One region of the Caballeronia sp. SL1002 genome, then DNA from elsewhere that is predicted to be linked to it. Evidence: riboswitches for the same ligand, from Rfam matches in the RefSeq annotation. Region 1 holds a riboswitch; the other holds the start of a gene.

The links. A riboswitch is a leader RNA that binds a small molecule or an ion and turns the genes downstream of it on or off. The one in region 1 is predicted to bind manganese.
Region 2: it holds a riboswitch for manganese, as region 1 does, so the genes downstream of both, mntP (manganese efflux pump MntP) here and AC3D25_RS14620 (sodium:calcium antiporter) in region 1, are expected to answer to the same signal.

Annotation. Positions count from the first base shown of each region.
Region 1 covers NZ_JBYMUW010000002.1:2,626,866-2,631,034, forward strand. The annotation lists gene fliT (flagellar protein FliT) at 164-499, shown strand; gene AC3D25_RS14620 (sodium:calcium antiporter) at 573-1,583, opposite strand; yybP-ykoY riboswitch at 1,703-1,846, opposite strand; gene AC3D25_RS14625 (ABC transporter substrate-binding protein) at 2,226-3,812, shown strand; gene AC3D25_RS14630 (MBL fold metallo-hydrolase) at 3,853-4,169, opposite strand, start outside.
Region 2 covers NZ_JBYMUW010000005.1:431,702-435,870, forward strand. The annotation lists gene AC3D25_RS26440 (class I SAM-dependent methyltransferase) at 207-926, opposite strand; gene AC3D25_RS26445 (cupin domain-containing protein) at 1,073-1,579, shown strand; yybP-ykoY riboswitch at 1,621-1,809, shown strand; gene mntP (manganese efflux pump MntP) at 1,818-2,387, shown strand; gene AC3D25_RS26455 (response regulator) at 2,420-2,866, opposite strand; gene AC3D25_RS26460 (response regulator) at 3,053-3,745, shown strand; gene AC3D25_RS26465 (ATP-binding response regulator) at 3,746-4,169, opposite strand, start outside.

The DNA.
Region 1 (4,169 bases):
TCACGGACAGAAAAGGATACGCGCGATACGCGCGGCTCGCCGGACGCCGCCCGAACGCGCCGTATAATCGAGGCTTACGATTTTTCACGCGTGTGGCCGCCGCCGTAATAGTCTTGTCAGCAATGCGCGCAAGACCGCCCGCACTCCAACCAGCGAAAATGCGATGACTCAGCAAGACCTGATTTCCGAAGCGTGGAATCTGACGGAAGCCATCGAATCGGCCGCCGCCTCGAACGACTGGGCCCGCGCGGCGGAACTCACGGAAACGCGCTCGCCGTTGCTCATGGCGCTTGGCGGCGAGCAGTCCGCGGACGCGCTCGCGACCATCCGCAAGATTCAGGCGAGCATGGACGCCGTGCGCCAGCAGGCCGAAGCCGCGCAGCATGCGCTGGTGTCGCGGCATCGCCAGTCGATGGATCAGGCGAACGCCGCGAGTCAGTATCAGCAGGCGGCGCAGATCCAGTCGGTGCTCGACGCGAACTCGCGTCAGCCGCGTTAAGAGCATTGCGCATCGCGCGTCGCATGCAAAAAGGCCGCTCATCGAGCGGCCTTTTTTTGTCCACGATAAAAACTCAGCGACTCAGCGTCAGCCCCAGATACGCGCCGTAAAGCACGCCATTGCCGAGCAGCGCCCACAACACCACGCCTTTCGGCCGCGCGTTGATCCGCAGCCACGCGGCCGCCGCGAGCGTAATCAGCACGCCGGTCAGCACTTCGATACGCGGTTCCCACGGCGTCAGCATGATGCCGATCGCGGGCAGCAACGTGCCCTGAAACACCATCGCGCCCGTGATGTTGCCGAACGCGAGCGTGTCCTTGCCGCGCCGCGCCCAGATAATGCTGTTCACCTTCTCTGGTAGTTCGGTCGCGATTGGAATGACGATCAGCGAAATCAACAGCGCCGACACGCCGAGCACATGAGACACGCCCTCGACGCCGTAGATGAACCCTTTCGCGCCGCCGATCAGCAACGCAATGCCGATCGCGAATTGAAGTCCGATGCTCGGCAACGTGGTGGGCAGCCCGAGCCGCGCGACCATCAGCCGCTCGGGCGCTTCCGTGCCGTGGCCGCTCTCGACCAGTCCCGCCGACGCCCGGAACGTCGAAATGACGTACACGATATACACGCAGACCAAACCCGCCGCGAACATCGCGCGAACGCCCCACGCGTGATGCGGCACGAACATCGCGCCGGCCGCGATCGTGAACGCGCACAGGAAGAAGTTGAGATCGCGCGTGAAACCGGTCCGCTCAGGCGCCATGAAGCCCTTCACGCCGCGCGATTTGATCACGGCGAGCGTCATCAGGCAGGTCGATAGCGTCGCGAGCATCAGCGGCGCACCGAGAATCGCGCCGACGCCGATTTCCTCGTTGACCGCGCGGCTCGACGTGCCGGCGAGCAGCGCGATGATCGGCACGGTGGTTTCGGGCAACGCCGTGCCGATGGCGGCGAACAGCGAGCCGGTGACGCCTTCGGAAATGCCGAGCCTTTCACCGAGATGTTCGAGCGCGTTCGTGAAGAGTTCCGACGCCGCCAATATGACGGCCAGCATCAGCGCGAGTTCGATGAAAAGCATGGTCATGCGGCACCTCGCGTCGAAACGGACGTGACATGACAAGCGATACGTTTTTTTATTTGAGTGGGGAACACGATGAATCCACGGTCGGACGTAGCGAACCACGATGCGATCAGGCGACGTCCGACCAGGAACGACACGATGCACCGATGGTCTCGCCAAACCGGACTGGTCGAACGCGCCACGGCGGATCAGCGAACTGATGGCCGAGGATGTTGACGCGTTCTCCTTCCATTGCGGAAGGAAGGCTACTCCCCAAAGACGGACGTGATTTTAGCGCGCGCACGGCCATTCGGCAAGAAAGCGCAGATTGGCGCGCATCGCATATGAATATGCGGATTGCGTCGTTGTCGTGTGAATTTGCGTTGAATAAGCTTTCGGGCGCATCGGCGCACCGGCGCATCGGCGCATCGGCGCATCGGCGCATCGGCGCATCGGCGCATCGGCGCATCGGCGCATCGGCGCATCGGCGCATCGGCGCATCGGCGCATCGGCGCATCGGCGCATCGGCGCATCGGCGCATCGGCGCATCGGCGCATCGGCGCATCGGCGCACCGGCGCGCCTTGCACGTAGCGGCGCGCGCCTTACAATGAATCGGCAAGAACAAGAACCGAAGCTGAACGACCGTAATCGTTATGGGAGAACTTATGCGTTTCAACATGTTCGCGGCCGCCGTGCTGCTCGCCGCTCCGGCGCTCGCGATGGCGAAGCCGCTCACCGTTTGCACGGAGTCGAGCCCGGATGGCTTCGACGTCGTTCAGTTCAATTCGCTGGTGACGACCAACGCGTCCGCCGACGTCGTGTTCAATACGCTCGTGACCTACGACGAAGCCACGAAGAAGCTCACGCCCGCGCTCGCCGAGAAGTGGGATGTCTCGAGCGACGGCCTCGTCTACACGTTCCATCTGCGTCCGAACGTGCAGTTCCAGAGCACCGATTACTTCAAGCCGAGCCGCAAGCTCACCGCCGACGACGTCGTGTTCTCGTTCGACCGCATGCTCTCGGACAGCAATCCGTGGCACAAGGTGGCGGGCGCGAGCGGCTTTCCGCACGCGCAATCGATGGGTCTCGTGAAGCTCATCAAGTCGGTGAGCAAGGTCGATGACAACACCGTCAAGTTCGAACTCAACGAGCCGAACGCGACCTTCGCGCCGATCCTGACCATGGGTTTCGCGTCGATCTATTCGGCCGAATACGCCGATCAGTTGCACCGGGCCGGCAAGGAAACCGACCTCAATGCAAAGCCCATCGGCACCGGTCCGTTCGTGCTCAAGAGCTATACGAAAGACGCCGTGATCCGCTACGAAGTGAACCCGACCTACTGGGGCACGAAGCCGAAGATCGACCGGCTGATCTACGCGATCACGCCCGATGCCGCCGTGCGCGCGCAGAAAATCAAGGCGGGCGAATGCCAGATCGCGTTGTCGCCGAAGCCGCAGGATGTCATCGACGCGAAGAAGGACAACGCACTGAAAGTGGTCGAAACGCCCGCGTTCATGACGGCGTTCGTCGCGTTGAACACACAGAAAAAGCCGCTCGACAACCCGAAGGTGCGTCAGGCCATCAACGAGGCGTTCGACCGCACGACTTACCTGAAAACGGTATTCGAGAACACGGCGACGCCCGCGGTGAATCCGTTCCCGCCGAACACCTGGAGCTACGACAAGGCCGTGACGCCCTATGCGTACTCGCCGGAGAAGGCGAAGAAACTGCTCGCCGACGCGGGCTTCCCGGACGGCTTCGAGACCACGATCTGGGTGCGTCCGAACGGCAGCGTGCTGAATCCGAATCCGAAGGCGGGCGCGGAATTGCTGCAGGCGGATCTGGCGAAGATCGGCGTGAAGGCGCAGGTCAAGGTGATCGAATGGGGCGAGTTGATCAAGGAAGCGAAGCAGGGTCAGCACGACATGCTGTTCATGGGCTGGGCGGGCGACAACGGCGACCCGGACAACTACCTTTCGCCGCTCTTTAGCTGCAACGCGGTGAAATCGGGCATCAATTTCGCGCGCTATTGCGACCCGGCGCTCGACAAGCTGATCGCCGATGGCAAATCCACGCCCGATCAGGCCAAGCGCGCGAAAGCTTACGTTGATGCGCAAAAGATCATCCACGATCAGGCGCTGTGGATTCCGCTCGGCTATCCGACCGCCGCCGCGCTCACGCGCGCGAACGTGAGCGGCTATCGCGTGAGTCCGTTCGGCCGCCAGAATTTCGCGACCGTCTCGGTGCAGTAATGCTTCACGCCGCGCACTGACACCTTCGTGCGCGGCCATTTCAACGCTTTGTCTCGAAGCGGATCACGCCGTCCTCGCCCGTATGGCGCACCAGTTCGCCGTCGAGCCACAGCAAGTTCAGATGCGCGAGCGCTTCACCGAGCGCAAACGTCATCTGATGAATGTCGAGCTTGCGCTTGAACATCATCGGCACGATATCGGCGGCGCTTTGCGGCTTTTCCGCGCACGCCTCGCGCACTTCCGCGAGCCGCGCCGCGTGGTGGTCACGTAACTGGCCGATGCGCGCGTGCATGCCGCGAAACGGCTTTCCGTGCGACGGCAGCACGAGCGTATCGGCGGGCATCGGCTCATAGCGCC
Region 2 (4,169 bases), on a different contig from region 1:
CATCTTCGAACTAGCGGACAAGTAGCGTTGATTCCGTTTAAGCATCCGGCACGGCACCGAAGCCTCTTCAGACGTCCCGACCCCTGACGACGCCGCAACTTTTTCTGGCGGTGTTCGAAGAAGGCACATTGACGCGCGCCGCCGAGCGCGAATCCATCGCGATGCCGGCCGCTCGAACCACGGCGCAACGATCTCGCGGCGAACGACTAACGCAGGGCCCGCCGCGCGATCCATGCGCCCCAGAACAGACTCGAAAAGAAGCGCTGCGGCCGCTCGAAACCCGTCTCGTCGAGCAGCCGCGCGACATGCGCTTCCGACTGCGGCGGATCGGCGCCTTGCAAAATGCGCCCGAGCTTCGCCTTCACCTCGTCCGCGCTCGCGCCGTTCATGCGCCAGCGCTCGCCCCACGCGGCGAGCAGCAGCGGCTGCGACGCATACGCGTGGTGGTTGCACGCGAGAATCAGCGGCGCGTTCGGCGCGAGCCGCGCGGCGATATCGGCGAGGATCGCGCGCTTGGCGTCGTCGCCGGGAAGATGGTGCAGCACGCCGATAAGCGTCGCGGCATCGAAAGAGCGCTTGTCCGGCAAATCCGCAACCACGCCGAGCACGCGCTCGGTGCGCTCGGCCAGCCCCGCGTCGGATACGTTCGTCATGCACAGGTCGAGCATCGGCGGCGACGGATCGACGGCGACGAAACGCCATGCCGGTTCCAGCCGCCCTGCAATGACGATCTCCTGTCCGGTGCCGCCCGCGCCCGCGATCAGCACGCGCGCATCCGTTCCCGCGCCGAGCGATGCCGCGAGCACGCACGCGGCCAGTTCGTGGCACGCGTCGTAGCCCGCGAGCGCAATGCGGCTTTGTTCGCGATAGTCCGCTGCCCGCGAAGGGTCGAATTTTGCGGCGGATGCCGTGCTCGAATGATTCATGGTCGGGTCCCGTTAAGCCGTTCATCCCGACGATAAAGCGCCCCGCGAAGCGCAACAAGGCGGGTAGTCATCCCGGTATGGATAGCACTTGCCAGGCGTGTCCCTATAATCGGCATTCGCTCACACACCGAATTTCAGGAGGCCGCATGTCGGGACCTGTGATCAATATCGGCGACGTACCGCTCGATCCGTTGCCGCCCGAGTTCGCGCCGACCGGCGACGCCGCCGAGCGCTATGCGCCGCGCATCGCCCGGCTGGGACGCGTGATTGGCGCGACGCAGCTCGGTTACAGCGTGATCGCGCTCGCGCCGGGCAAGCGCGCGTTCCCGTTCCACAATCATCGCGTGAATGAAGAAATGTTCTTCGTGCTGGAAGGGACGGGCGAAGCGCGGATCGGCGACGCGCGCTATCCGCTGCGTCCCGGCGATGTCATCGCGTGTCCGGCGGGTGGACGCGAGACGGCGCATCAGATCGCAAATACCGGCGACACCGAACTGCGCTATCTCGCAGTCAGCACGCAGCAATCGCCGGACGTGGTCGAGTATCCGCATACGGACCGCTACGCCGTGCTGGTCGCGGAGACAGCCGACACGCCGGGTTTGCGCGCGATCGGCCGGACGCGCGATTCGCTCGATTACTGGTCGGGCGAATGACGGCACCGTTGCGATTACAAAACGCTTTCTGGTGTGATAATCTTGGCGCCGTCTGTGGGGAGTAGCCGGCTTTCGCCGTCGTTTTGTTCTGGCGAGAGCGCTCATGTCAACATACTCGATCCATCCGGATCGTGGCATGAGCCGCCGTTTCACGGTTGGCAAGACCATCGATGTGTCGGCGCGACCGGTCGGGCGCGCGGACATGTCGTGTGTCCTTGCCCGACCTGAACCCCACACGATGAATATCGCCTCCACTCTGCTTCTCGCCGTCGCCATGTCGACGGACGCCTTCGCCGCCGCGGTAGGAAAAGGCGCCGCGCTGCATCGTCCCCGGATGCGCGAGGCGCTTAAAACCGGTCTCATCTTCGGCGTGATCGAAGCGCTCACGCCGCTGGTCGGCTGGGCGCTCGGCAAAGCCGCAGCGCCGTATGTCACGTCCTGGGATCACTGGATAGCGTTCGGTCTCCTCGCCGTCCTCGGATTGCGCATGATCCAGTCAGGCTTCAAAACGCCCGAACCCCACGCGGAAAAGCCGGACAAACACGGGTTTTGGCTGCTCGCGTTGACGGGCTTCGCCACCAGCATCGACGCGATGGCGGTCGGCGCCGGCCTCGCGTTCATCGACGTAAACATCTTCTCGACCGCCGCGACCATTGGCCTGGCGACCATGATCATGGTGACGCTCGGCGTGATGGTCGGCCGCTTTCTCGGCGCGGTCGTCGGCCAGCGCGCGGAGATCGCGGGCGGCGTGATTCTGGTCGGGATCGGGTCGCTGATACTCGCGGAACATCTCGGCTATCTCGCCTGAGGCCGCGCTTGGGCTGAGTGTGGACATGGCGTTCAGTGGTTCGAGAAGTAGGATTCGAGCAAGCCCGCGACGCGCCAGGTGGCGCACGGACGGCGGCAGTGGGCGTCGAAACCGGCGTCCTTGAGCGACTCGACCGGATCGGCGGGCGCGATGTTGCTGATGGCAACCAGCAGCCGGCAGGTGTTTCCCACGTCCACACGCAGTTGCCGGATCAATCGGTAACCGGTGTCGCTGTCGAGCCGCGTATCGAGCAGCAGCGCTTCCGGTTTCCAGTTCGCGACGAGCGAGCGCACGGTCTTCAAATCGTGCGCGATCATGACCTGCAGACCCTTCAACCGCAGCACGACAGCAAGCGATTCGCCGATCGGGCGGTCGGTATGCGCAATCAGCACACGCGGCCGGGCAACCGGCGCCGGTGCGCGTTCCAGGGTCCACCAGGCGAATTGCCGTTCGTCGTCGGTAGCGTGGCGAGTGATCATCTGCTCCTCCGTCAAGGTTCAAGGCCGTCTCTGTTGAACCCAGTGTCGCGATTCGAGGCGGACGCGAAAACCCGGCACGCGCGGGGGGAAAGCAGACTTCTTGGGGGTTGCCGAACCGATCCCTGCGAAAGGAGGGTGGCGCGGCCACGGCGGCGGATTACCATCGGGGGGTCAAGCGAGGGTGCAATGGAAAACGGTTACTTCAAGACGGTTTTGCTGGTGGAAGACGAGGGGCTCACGCGCAGCGCGATGAAGAGCCTCATTCTCGCCAACGAGCCGTTGCTCGAAATCGACGAAGCCGACGGTTTCGAGCAGGCCACCGCGCGCTTGTCGAGCGGCTCCTACGACCTGCTTTTCCTCGATTACCATCTGCGCGGCAGCGCGACCGGGCTGGATCTGCTGAACTGGATACGGGAAGAGGAACGGGAGGTTCAGACCATCATGCTGTCCGCGCAAGACGACCGCGACACCGTGCTGGAATGCATCCGTAACGGTGCGTGCGGGTTTATTTCGAAGGCGAGCGAGCAGGGCGCTGGAGTTTTCCGCGAGGCGCTGCGGACCATTCTGAGCGGCCGGGTGTATCTACCGAACAGTGTGCTCGGCAAGGGTGGGCATAGCCCGAAGCCGGTCTCGACGCATTCGGGCGTGACGATCGAATCGCTCAAGCTGCCGCCGCGTCTGACCGAGACGCTGCGTTATCTGCTGCAGGGTCTGTCGAACAAGGCCATCGCGCGGAAGATGAATATCAGCGAGAACACCGCGAAGGAATATTCAAGCGACCTGCTCGCGCGTTTTCACGTGACCCGGCGCACGTTTTTGATCGTGGAAATGGCGCGGCGCGGGATCGAGATGCCGACGGCCCAGACGCCGACGTCCTGATCAGAGCGGCAATGGCTCTTTCGTTTCGCCGCTCACCAGCGAGAGAATAAGCGAGCGCAACGCGGCCGGGCTGACCGGCTTGCTCGATACATCGTGGGCGCAGGCGAGCGGCACGATGGTCGCGGACGGTTCGCCCGTCACGACGAGACAGGGACACGGCCGTCCGAGCTTCGCGGTTGCGAGCATCGCGATCTCGCGCGCGGTCTTGAAATCGCGCAGACGGAAATCGGTAATCACGAGATCCGGAAACCGCTCGACTTCATCGAGCAGCACCTCGAATTCCTCGTAACTCGACGCGGAATCGAATAGCACGCCCCACTGCAACAGCAGCGCCTCGGTCGAGGCGCGCACCAGACCGTCGTCTTCCACGAGCATCACGTAAAGCCCTTCGAGCGTGGCGGTGCTCGCGCCGCTCAGCGCTGGT